Linked DNA regions of Methylococcus capsulatus. The protein of the gene in region 1 interacts with the protein of each later gene in a pairwise test. Links are inferred from orthologs where the notes say so. Each region holds a gene or a part of one and is shown on either strand. Other genes may lie near its edges.

What was found. Proteins that work in one complex are often made in the same cells at the same time.
Region 2: the proteins of N4J17_RS12580 (region 1) and N4J17_RS15590 interact in binary tests that used the Escherichia coli proteins (3 or more experiments, as listed by UniProt). The link is inferred for Methylococcus capsulatus from one-to-one orthologs.

Annotation. Positions count from the first base shown.
Region 1 is NZ_CP104311.1:2,562,259-2,569,754, forward strand. The notes cover bases 2,670-5,627. They hold N4J17_RS12580 (ATP-binding cassette domain-containing protein), read right to left. Parts: upstream 5,124-5,627; coding sequence 3,216-5,123; downstream 2,670-3,215. Other genes in these bases: N4J17_RS12575 (hypothetical protein), read right to left, coding at 2,694-3,197; N4J17_RS12585 (YcxB family protein), read right to left, coding at 5,145-5,627. Also shown: N4J17_RS12560 (zinc-ribbon domain-containing protein), read right to left, coding at 172-423; N4J17_RS12565 (RodZ domain-containing protein), read left to right, coding at 670-1,548; N4J17_RS12570 (YkgJ family cysteine cluster protein), read right to left, coding at 1,555-2,631; more of N4J17_RS12585, read right to left, coding at 5,628-5,669; bfr (bacterioferritin), read left to right, coding at 5,843-6,313; N4J17_RS12600 (hypothetical protein), read right to left, coding at 6,992-7,333. UniProt on the Escherichia coli protein: Genetic data indicate it may be involved in ribosome assembly or function.
Region 2 is NZ_CP104311.1:3,228,717-3,232,779, forward strand. What follows is about bases 1-3,372. They hold N4J17_RS15590 (2-oxoglutarate dehydrogenase E1 component), read left to right. Parts: upstream 1-358; coding sequence 359-3,172; downstream 3,173-3,372. Other genes in these bases: N4J17_RS15585 (trypsin-like peptidase domain-containing protein), read left to right, coding at 1-234; odhB (2-oxoglutarate dehydrogenase complex dihydrolipoyllysine-residue succinyltransferase), read left to right, coding at 3,138-3,372. In the rest of the region: more of odhB, read left to right, coding at 3,373-4,063. UniProt on the Escherichia coli protein: E1 component of the 2-oxoglutarate dehydrogenase (OGDH) complex which catalyzes the decarboxylation of 2-oxoglutarate, the first step in the conversion of 2-oxoglutarate to succinyl-CoA and CO(2).

The sequences.
Region 1 (7,496 bases):
TTGGAATGTGCCAAGCATGCCTCAAGTCTCCGGGGGTGTCGAGCTATGCCTTGGAACTGTAATTCACTCGATGAGGGCCGCGTCGATCGGCGACCGTCATGTGGCCTCTGTAGCAGGATTTCACGTCAGCAAGAACACGAAGGGCTCCCTCCCTTCGTGTCGGGCCTTCGCTTACAGTATGCCAAGCATGAACAGCACCGCCCCCGGCATCGCAAGCGCCGGTCCCCACCAGGCGCCGCCCAGGGTGGCCACGATGCCGGCGGCAAGAGTCAGGATGCCGATGGCCTGGAATTTTCCGCGGAGCTTTCGGATTGGGGGTTCGCTTTCACTGGAGGTTGATTCGACCGTTTTTCCGCAGCTTGGGCAGATGTTTGCTTGCGCGGAGATTTGGGTTCCGCAATGGACACAGGTGCCGAGTTCCATAGTTTTCTCCTCGTTCTGCAATCGGGCCAACGGCCCTTTGTTGTTTTGGGAGTGGAGACTGCATAGCCTTACGCCGGAGTGGTTGTCCGGTACGGCTATTTTGACACCTCGGGGCAGGCCGTGGCATGTGGCGCCTTGCATGCCAGGGAACGGCGGAATTGAACTTGCCAAGCCGTAACCGGATGCGTTTGAATGGGGCGACGGGCAAGCGCTCAAGTAATTTCGTTTTTGCGGCGGAACAACGACATGGGTGACACGCTGGACAACGATCCCGCAGACCGGCCGGGAGAGGATGGCGCGGGATACAGGCTTCGGGCTGCCCGGGAGGCACGCAAGCTGGGGCTCGACAAGGTGGCGCGCGAACTGCATTTATCGGTAGGTACCGTCGGCGCACTCGAACGGGACGACTATTCCGGTCTGCCGCCCCCTACGTTCGTTCGCGGATATCTGCGCAGTTACGCACGTTTGCTGGATCTGCCGGAGCAGGAAATCGTCGACGCCTATAACCGCGTCGCAGGGGAGGGACCGGCTCCGGAGCCGGAACCGGTGGTGCATGCCCAGAGCGAGGTCAGACCGGTTGCCTGGTTCGGTCCGCTGGCTCTGGTCCTGGTTGGGATTGCGGGCATCTGGGGTTATCAGTACTGGCATTCGTCCCAGACCTCCGGGCCGGCCCCCTCTCCGGCCGGACTTGCCAAACCCGTGCCGGCCGAACCGGCCGGGACCGGGGCCACCGTGGCCGACCGGGAGGAGGCGCCGTCTCCCTCCGGTATGCCGCCACCCGCTTCAAGCCCGGCGGCGGTCGAAGCCCTCGTTGTACCGGTCGTTGCGCCGTCTCCGTCGGCGCAGCCCAGTCCGGAACCCTTGCCGCCCGAGGTGGATACTCTGACGCTGAGCTTCTCGGGGGAGTCCTGGGCCAGCGTGATCGACGCGGAAGGGAAAAGATTGCTCTTTCAGACTCTGGCCAAAGGCCAAGTGAGAACTGTCCAGGGGAAGGCGCCGTTTAGGGTCACGCTCGGCCGACCGGCCGATACCCGCCTGGATTACAACGGCAAGGCTTACGATCACGGCTATACCAGCAATCGCGTCTCGGTGAGGTTTTCCGTACCCAGGAGCACCGGGCAATGAGCATTTCTACAGCGACAGACCCACCCGCCGGCGGGCATCCAGACAATTTGCGCTGCCACGGGTGAAATCCCGGCAGGTCCGCGGCCGGTCCGGGTAGATGCCGCAGGCATAGGATTCCGCCGGGGCGTTACCCCCCGTTAGGGCGGCACAGCGCCCGCCGTCGCGGCGCAGTTTCCGGCGTCCATCGGTGGAGACGACCAGTTCGGGATGCAGGCGGACGAGCGGTTCGCGCGCCGATATTTCCACTGCCTGGTAGGCTTCCCGGCAGCAGGCGCCACAACTGAGGCAATCGAGGTCTTCGGCAGGCTCCCAGCGCATGCAGGCCGGCGCATCGGGAGGGATGCGCGCCTTCTGCGCATGACGGCAGCTCATCCCCCGGCGGCCGGCGTATGACCAGGCGCAGCCGGTGCAGCCTGCCTCCACCCGGTAGCGAGCGACGGCGGCATGGCCCGCGGGATGCATGGGGGGCGGGGGCGTGACCGTAGCCCATAAGGACGGCAGCTGCCCGTCGTCGCTTGTGATATGGCGGGGAACGACGCGGGCGATGGCTGCGGTCGCCGCCAGAGCGGCCTGAAGGTGCGGCGCCCAGCGTGGCTGCGAGGCACGCCAGACAGCCAGCCGGGCGGCGACGCAGGAGGGTTCGCGGCGGCCGCCTTGGTCTGGCGGGGCCGTCATCGGGTCATCGCCGAGGTTGGGCCAGAATTTGACGCGAAAGTCGGTGGTAGGGGCGAAGAAGTCGCCCAGGCCCACACCGTCGGCGAGATAGGCCTGTAGCCGCAGGCAGGCTTGCTCGCGCCACAGGTGGCGGTTGCTGGTGTTGTCCAGTCCCCAATCCACTTGGGCCTCGCCGGCTTCGCCCTCCACCAGCGCATGGCACAACTCGTGGAAGATCATTTGGGCGAGGGAGTCGTCCGGGTCGAGCAGGTCGTCGGTGCCGATCAAGATCGTGCCTCGTCCGTCCGTGGAGGCGTACACCTCCGGGCTGCGCGCGACGCGGAAGCCTATGTTTTCGGCACAGGCGATCCAGATCCGCGCCAGGGGGTCTTGGTAACTGTGATGGGGGCGGCGCAGGAAAGCGGTCATGTAGCGGAAGCGTATGTGCGCACTGAGAAGGACGAAGCCTAAGGCGGGGAATGCCGATATCGTCAAACGGCCGAAGGGGGGAACAATGTCATCATCACGCTGTAGCTTCCCGCCACGTACGCGACGGCGAGCAGCAAGCCGGTGGCCCAGGGTTGGGAAAGGGAGTGCCGGAAAATGTGCGCGACGACGGCGACATGCCAGAGCATCATGCTGAAGAGGATGAGATGGATGCCGGCAACGTCGGGCGCCGCCAAGGTCCAGGCCACCAGGGGGATGGCGAGCGCGCTGATGACAACGTCGCTGCCGAGCATGGCGATCGCCGTCTTCTGCCAGCGCGGCGTTTTCTTGAACAGAGCCAGCAACAGCCATACGAACCCGAGGAGCATCGCCAATTCCGCCATTGATTCGACGATGGCTGGTAGCCATTCCACTTCCAGCCCTAGCAGGATGAAGCCGACCAGGAGGTAGGCTGCCGCTGTGAGCCACAACAGCAGCATGGACCGCGGGACATCCTGCGGCCCTTTGCGGAACAGGCAGATTTCGATGAACAGTCGGATCAGCGGCATGCGGGGTCTTCTCCGGATTCAGCAGGCCATGTCGGTCTGGAGCTGCGCCTGTTCCAGCGCTTCGCTGGCGGCATACCAGGCTGCTTCAGCGCGGACCTGCGAATTTTCCGCCTCGGCCTTGTCCAGTAGCAGGCGTTTGAGCCGGTCCTTGGCTTCCGCGGCATACAGGCCGGGATCGGTCAACTGGGCTTCGAGTTCTTCCCGCCGCTTCGAGCAGCGCTCCAGCTCCGCTTCGGCACGTTCGAGCTGCAGGCGCAAAGGCCGGAGCCGCTGTCGTCTTTCGGCATCGGCCCGCCGGGTTTCGCGGCGGGACGCCCCCGCGTCGCGGTGGCCATCGGCTCCGCTGGAGGTGGAGGAAGCGCGGTTGCGCAGCCAGGCGCGGTAGTCGTCCAGATCACCGTCGAATGGGGTAACCCCGCCATCGGCGACGAGGAAGAAATCATCTACCACCGCGCGCAGCAGGTAGCTGTCGTGCGACACCAGCACGACCGCACCTTCGAAATCCTGCAGCGCACGGATCAGCGCCAGCCGCATTTGCAGATCCAGATGGTTGGTTGGTTCGTCGAGCAAGAGGAGGTTGGGTCGCTGGTAGACGATCAGGGCCAGTACCAGTCGGGCTTTCTCGCCGCCCGAAAACCCGGCGATGGGGTCGAAAGTCCGTTCGCCGCTGAAGCCGAAGCCGCCGAGGAAATCGCGGATGTCCTTTTCGGAGGCCTTGTCGTCCAGCCTCTGGACATGGAACACGGCGTTTTCCCCGGGACGCAGCAGTTCCAGCTGATGCTGGGCGAAATATCCCAGCCGCAGTTCGCTTGAAACCCGGCGCTCACCGCTCAAGGGCGGCTGCAACCCGGCCAGCAGCCGGATCAAGGTCGATTTGCCGGCGCCGTTGCGACCCAGCAGGCCGACCCGGTCGCCCGGCATCAGCGACATCCCGATTTTTTCCAAGAGCGGTACGCCTTCATATCCCACCGTCACATCTTCGGTTTGCAGCAACGGACGGGGCAGTTTTTCCGGAGAGCGGAAGGCGAATTCGAAGGGTGAATCCACATGGGCCCGTGAAATCACTTCCATCTTCGCCAGTAGTTTGAGCCGGCTCTGGGCCTGACGCGCCTTGGTCGCCTTGGCACGGAACCGGTCGACGAAACCCTGCAGGCGGGCGATTTCGGCCTGCTGCCTGTGGAAGGCCGCCTGGTTCTGCGCCAGCCGCTGGGCCCGTGCCTGTTCGAAGGCGGAAAAATTGCCGGTGTTGAGAACCACTTGGCCGTTTTCGATGTGGAGGATGTGGTCGGCTAGACCATCGAGGAAGTCGCGGTCGTGCGAGATGAACAGCAAGGTGCCGGGATAGCCGGCCAGCCATTCCTGCAGCCACAATATAGCATCGAGGTCGAGGTGGTTGGTGGGCTCGTCCAGCAGCAGGAGATCCGAGCGGCACATCAGCGCTCGGCCCAGTGCAAGCCGCATGCGCCAGCCGCCAGAGAAGGCGTCGACCGGACGCTCGCTATCGCCGGCCGCAAACCCCAGACCGGCGAGCAGCCGCGCTGCATTGGCCCTGGCCTGATAGCCGCCGATGGCCGCATAACGGGCGTGCGCTCGGGCCAGTGCAAGGCCGTCTCCAGAGGTTTCGGCCAAGGCGATCTCACGCTCGACCTCGCGCAGCTCTGCGTCGCCATCGATGATGAACTCGATCACCGCCCGTGTGTCGGTTGGCGTTTCCTGGGCGACATGGGCGATGACCCAGTTCGGCGGGAGCCGAACTTCGCCCGCGTCGGTCTGCCTGCTCCCGGTCACCAACTTGAACAGGCTGGACTTACCTGCGCCATTGGCGCCGGTCACCCCGACTTTCTGGCCGGGAAAGATGTTGAATGAGGCGTGCTCGAACAGGATCCGGCCGCCGATTCTGAGGGTGACCTCGCGAAACTCGATCATCGTGAGACAGGCGCAGCCGCTTCAGTCCGCCGCAGCGATCCGTTCGTCCGCCGCCTTTACGAAGTCGCGCAGCTTGGCGGCATTGGTCGTGGCCCGCGGTACGATCAGAGCCTCGTCGATCGCGACGAAAATGAACGCGTATTTGTCGGTGAGCTCGATCCGCAGGATTTCACTCCAGGGAATCCGGGTTTCCTCGCCGTCCAGCTTTTTCTCGATCAGCGCGTCCCTGGCCACAGTCAGCCGGTAACGACCCAGAATGCGGCGCTTGTCTTCGTCCGAGTACATGGCCAGCAGTTGCTTGCGCGTGGTCCAGCGCATATAGGCGGGAACCAAGAAGCCCCAGGCCAGCGCGATGATGCCCACATAGGCCGCGGACACCATGTCCTGGTAATAGAACCAGAGAAACAGCGAAATGGCGACGAAAAATGCCGGGATGGTGGACTGATGCCGTTGCCGCCGTTTCTTTAGGGCCTTGGTTTCTCGTATCTGATACTCGCTGAAAGCCAGCAGGTCCTGTTCGCGTAGTTCGTACTCGATTTCGTTCATTTGTCCAGGTGGTCCGGTCGCCGATGTCGTGGTCTTCTTGTTGCCTGCGTCTCGGATCGGGCGTAGGTTCGACTGTGGCAGGGTTTTTTGAGCTGACTAGTATACGTAATTCTGTTTCAATTACGTACGACAACCACAAAAGCCCTGAAGAGGGCGTTCCGGGAGATGGGGATATGAAAGGTCAGCCTGAGGTGATAACGGCGCTGAATCGGCTGCTGGCGGGCGAGCTCGCTGCGATCGACCAGTATTTCATCCATGCGATGATGTACCGGGACTGGGGATTTCATGTCCTGCATGAGCACGCGGCCCACGAAATGCAGGAGGAGCAGGGTCACGCCGGTGCGCTGATCCAGCGTATCCTGTTCCTGGAAGGGGTTCCGGATGTGGTCGGCAGGGATGTGATCCACGTCGGACGGAACGTGCCGGAGATGCTGAAAAACGACCTCGGCGTCGAATACGCCGTCATCGGCCATCTGCGCGAGGTGATCGGCCTGTGCGAGGAGAAGGGCGACTACGAGACCCGGCGTATCCTGCAGGTTCTCCTCGACGACACCGAGGAGGATCACTGCCTGTGGCTGGAGACTCAGCTTCGGCTGATCGAGAGCATTGGCCTGGAGAATTATCTGCAAAGCCAAATGGAATGAAGGGTTTAGGCGCCGTGTCGGCAGCTGGATGGGGCAATGCCGTTGTCCCGATTCGGAAACAAAATTTTTTCCGATTCTTGTTTGAGAAACGTTCTCAGTTCTGCTAGTCTAAGCTCGTACCCAGTCTTGAGGTCCATGCTTATGTATGTCTGTATCTGTAGGAACGTCACTGACCGCCAGGTTCGGGAAGCCGTCACTCGCCATGGCGTGCACAATATGCGCACGTTGCGGAAGCGTTTGGACGCCTGCAGTCAGTGCGGAAAATGCGCGCTGGAAGTCAAGACGCTCATCCGGGAAGCCCAGGCGGAGAACGCCATGCTCGAGCAGCAGGGCATGGCGGCCTGAGTATCGCTTCGGTTCATACCGAACGTGATGGCGCCGCGCTGCGGGCAGCTATGCAGCTTTCGCAGGCGGGCTCGGGTTTTCCCTATCCGGGCGAAACACGGGTCACCTTGGCCCCTTCTTCATGGTCCGCACCGGGCCATTCCGACAACTTGAATATTCCCTTCGTCGCTTTGAATTGGGATGCCTGCATCGGTTCGGCAGCGTCGCCTCTCCGGTTCATGGCGGCATAACTGACGCGAATGATGCGCCCCTGTCGCTGCCGCGACGGAAACTCGAGGAGGCTTCTGCAGCCGAAGGTCGCCCATTGCCAAAGCTCTCTTCAGTGACGTTGCCCTATGGGTTGGGCAGATGGGCGAGGAACCATTCCAGCAGCCGGATCATTATCACGCCCACCACCGCACCGACGGAACCGACCACCCAGAGGGTCTGGCGATGGATGGCCTGCGTCAGACGCACTTCCACCTCCTTGATCTCTTTCTGGAGCTTCAATTCGACTTCCTTGATCTCCTTTTGCAGCCGCAATTCGGTCTCGCGCACCTGGCCGGCGGTCGCCACGTCCTTCAACTGGGGATAGCGGTCCTCCAGATGCTCGAAGGCTTCCGCGATCAGTTTGGCGCGCGTCTTGTCTTCGCCCGCCTCGGTCAGTTGTTCGTACAGTCGTAGCGCTACGCTCATGGTCGTCCCGGAAACGCCTTGCGTCGCAGTTTAGCATGGGCCCGCTGACCCGCTGAACGGCCCTTGCGCGCGGTGAGCCACGGTTCGTCCATTGCCTTAATGCCAGCTCCGCCCCGTTGCGCAAATAGCTCTGCGTTCTTGGCTCCATGTGCTGTTGTAGTAC
Region 2 (4,063 bases), 660 kb from region 1 along the record:
TGGCAACTGACCGGCTACGGCGCCAGGGCGAAGGTGACCATCGCCCTGTCCCAGAATGGCGGGAGGAAATGGAAGATCTTGAAATCCGGCACCAAGAATACCGGGAGCTGGAACTGGAAAGTCAAGAAGGGCCAGGTGACGTCCCAGGCGCTCATCAGGGTCTGTCTGCCCAGGACCCGGAAGACCCCGGCCGTTTGCGATGTCAGCGATGCCGTCTTTGCAGTCCAGAAGTGATGCCGGCCCGTCGCAAACCGATTTCCCACAATGTATCAGGTCTTGAAAGACCACCGCTTTGGCCCCCACAATTCCATCAGTATCCCCTCCGACCCGGCCGTGTCTTTGGCAAGGAACGCGTGAGATGAGCACTCAATCCGGACTATTTCCAAACAGCACCGCATTTTCCGAAGACAACGCCGGTTTCGTCGAAGCACTGTATGAACAGTACCTGCGCGATCCGGAAGCCGTGGCGCCGGACTGGCGCGAGAAATTCCGCGCCTTTCGCGAAAGCAGGGCGGCCGAACCGGTCACTCCGCTCCCAAGCGGCGATGTCGACCGCGCCGTGCGCAAACAGGCAGCGGTGGACCGACTGATCAACCAGTATCGCACGCACGGCCATCTGTCGGCGGACAACAATCCGCTCAAGCCGGCTTTGCCTTCGCGCGAGCTGGACCCGGCCCGCTATGGCCTCGACGCCAGCGACATGGACACCGCGTTCTACGTGGACGTTCTGCAGAGCGACGAGAAGCTGCCGCTCAGAGACATTCTGGACACCCTGCAGGCAACCTACTGCCGGCACGTCGGCGTCGAGTACATGCACATCATGGACTCCGAGATCCGGGATTGGCTCCGGCGGAAACTGGAAGGATCGCGCGCCCAAGACCGTTTCGACCGGGAACAGAAGCGGGAGATACTGCGCCTCCTCACCGCGGCCGAGGGCATTGAGAAATACCTGCACCGGAAATACGTGGGGCAGAAGCGGTTCTCGCTGGAAGGCGCCGAAAGCCTGATCCCCCTGCTCGACGAACTGATCCAACGCTGCGGCGCCAGGGGCACACGGGAAGTCGTGCTCGGCATGGCGCACCGTGGCCGCCTCAACGTCCTGATCAACATCCTCGGCAAGAAACCCGAACTGCTGTTTCGCGAATTCGAAGGTACCGTGAGCCAGGAAGGAGAGTCAGGCGACGTCAAGTACCACCTGGGGTTCTCCTCGGATGTGGCGAGTCCGGGCGGCCCGGTCCATCTGACCCTGGCGTTCAATCCCTCGCACCTGGAAATCATCGACCCTGTGGTCGAAGGGTCGGTACGGGCGCGCCAGGACCGGCTCACGGGCGATGCCGAGGCCGCCGTGGTGCCGGTACTCATTCACGGCGATGCCGCCTTCGCCGGCCAGGGCGTGGTCATGGAAACCCTCAACATGGCCGAAACCCGCGCCTATACCACCGGCGGCACGATACACATCGTTATCAACAACCAGATCGGCTTCACCACCAGCAATCCCTTCGACGCCCGCTCCACCCTGTACTGCACCGACGTCGCCAACATGGTCCAGGCGCCGGTGTTCCACGTGAACGGCGACGATCCGGAGGCCGTGCTTTACGTCACCCGGCTGGCCGTCGACTACCGCATGAAATTCCGCCGCGATGTGGTGATCGACCTGCTTTGCTACCGCCGCCATGGCCACAATGAAGCGGACGAACCAGCGGTCACCCAGCCCTTGATGTACCGCTTCATCCGCCGACATCCGCCGGTCCGAGCCTTGTACGCTGAACGGCTCATAGCTGAAGGCGTCGTCGCCCCGAACGAGCCGGCGCGAATGGATCAGGATTACCAGGACGCTCTCGCCCGAGGCGAGCCCGTGTCCAGACCGCTGCTCGGCGACTCCGCCGGCTATGTCAAGACCCGATGGGACCACTACCGGGGTACCGACTGGACTGCAGCGGCTGAAACCGGCCTGCCGATGGCGGACCTCGTCGCCATAGCAGAACGGATGACGGCACTGCCCGCCGGCTTCGAAGCACACGCCCGGGTCGAAGCGATCCATGCCGCACGCCGGCGGATGGCGGCCGGCGAACTTCCCGCCGACTGGGGATTCGGCGAGATCCTCGCTTACGCCTCCCTGCTGTGGGAAGGCCGCAATGTCCGCCTGACGGGCCAGGACGTCGGACGCGGCACTTTTTTCCACCGCCATGCCATCATCCACGAACAGCGTACCGGAGAGGTCTACGCCCCGCTCCAACACCTGAAGGCCGGCCAGGGGAGATTCGACATCTACGATTCGCTGTTGTCCGAAGAGGGTGTACTGGGCTTCGAATACGGCTACAGCAGCTCGGAACCCGACACTCTGGTGATCTGGGAAGCCCAGTTCGGCGACTTCGCCAATACTGCCCAAGTCGTGATCGACCAGTTCATCTCCTCCGGAGAAACCAAGTGGGGCCGACTGAGCGGGCTGACCCTGCTGCTACCACATGGCTACGAAGGACAAGGTCCCGAACATTCCTCGGCCCGTCTGGAACGCTATCTCCAGCTCTGCGCCGGCGACAATATGCAGGTCTGTGTGCCGACCACCCCAGCTCAGATTTTCCACCTCCTGCGGCGCCAGCTGCTGCGTCCGTACCGCAGGCCGCTGATCGTGCTGACACCCAAGAGCCTGCTACGCCACAAGCTGGCCACCTCCAGCCTCTCCGAGTTCGCCCAAGGTAGCTTCCGCTGCGTGATCGACGAGACCGACCGCCATGAACCGGCCCGGATCACCCGCCTCGTGCTGTGCGCTGGCAAGGTCTATTACGACCTGCTGGAAACCCGGCGGCGGTACCAGCTGAACCATGTCGCCCTGGTCCGCATCGAGCAGCTTTATCCGTTCCCGCGAAAGGACTTTCTGGCCATGCTGGAACGCTATCCCAATCTGCAGGAACTGATCTGGTGCCAGGAGGAGCCGGAAAACCAAGGTGCCTGGCATCAAATCAAACACCGTTTCCCCGGCATTCTGGACCGTTCCTTCGACATCGGCTATGCCGGTCCGCCGATGTCCGCCGCGCCGGCGGTCGGCCATTTCCGCCAGCATATCGAACAGCAGAAAATGCTGGTGGAACGTGCCCTCGTTCTTCCTGTCTCTCCCACTGCGACGACGGAAATAGCCCATGCGCATCGAAATCAGTGTTCCTCCTCTGCCTGAGTCGGTCAGCGACGCCACACTGCTGGACTGGCACAAGAACGTCGGCGAGACGGTGGGCAAGGGCGAAAACCTGGTCGACCTCGAAACCGACAAAGTGGTGTTGGAAGTTCCGGCCCCGGAGGACGGGGTGGTGGTCGAACTGCGGGGCGGCAAGGGCGATGTCGTGGTCAGCGGCCAGCCGATCGCCGTGATCGACACGGCGGTTCGGCCCGCCACACCCGCCGCCGCCAGGGCGACGGACAAACCGGCAGCGGTGCTGAGCCCGGCGGTACGCCGCTTGGTTGCTGAACATGCCCTCGATCCGGCGCTGATTCCGGCCAGTGGACGTGACGGACGGCTGACCAAACAGGATGTGCTGGATTTCTTGGAAACCAAACCCGCTGCAGAGAAGGTACGCCTGCCGCCCGGCGGGCGAAGCGAACGCCGGGTACCCATGAGCCGACTGCGCGCCAGGATCGCCGAGCGCATGCTGGAAGCCCAGCACCGGACCGCCACCCTGACCACCTTCAACGAGGTCAGTCTGCAGAAGGTGTTCGACATCCGCAACGCACACAAGGCCCGCTTCGAGCAGCAGCATGGCATCAAACTCGGCTTCATGTCGTTCTTCGTCAAGGCTTCGGTGGAAGCGCTGCGCCGATTTCCCATCGTTAATGCTTCCCTTGAAGGCGAGGAAATCGTCTACCATGACTATTACGACATCGGCATCGCCGTTTCCACGGACCGCGGGCTGGTCGTGCCGATCCTGCGCGATGCCGACCAGGCCGGTTTCGCCGGGATCGAGAAAGCGATCGCCGAATTCGGCCAGAAAGCGCGCAGCGGCAAGCTGAGCCTGGACGAACTCAGCGGCGGAACCTTCACCATCACCAACGGCGGCATCTTCGGTTCCATGCT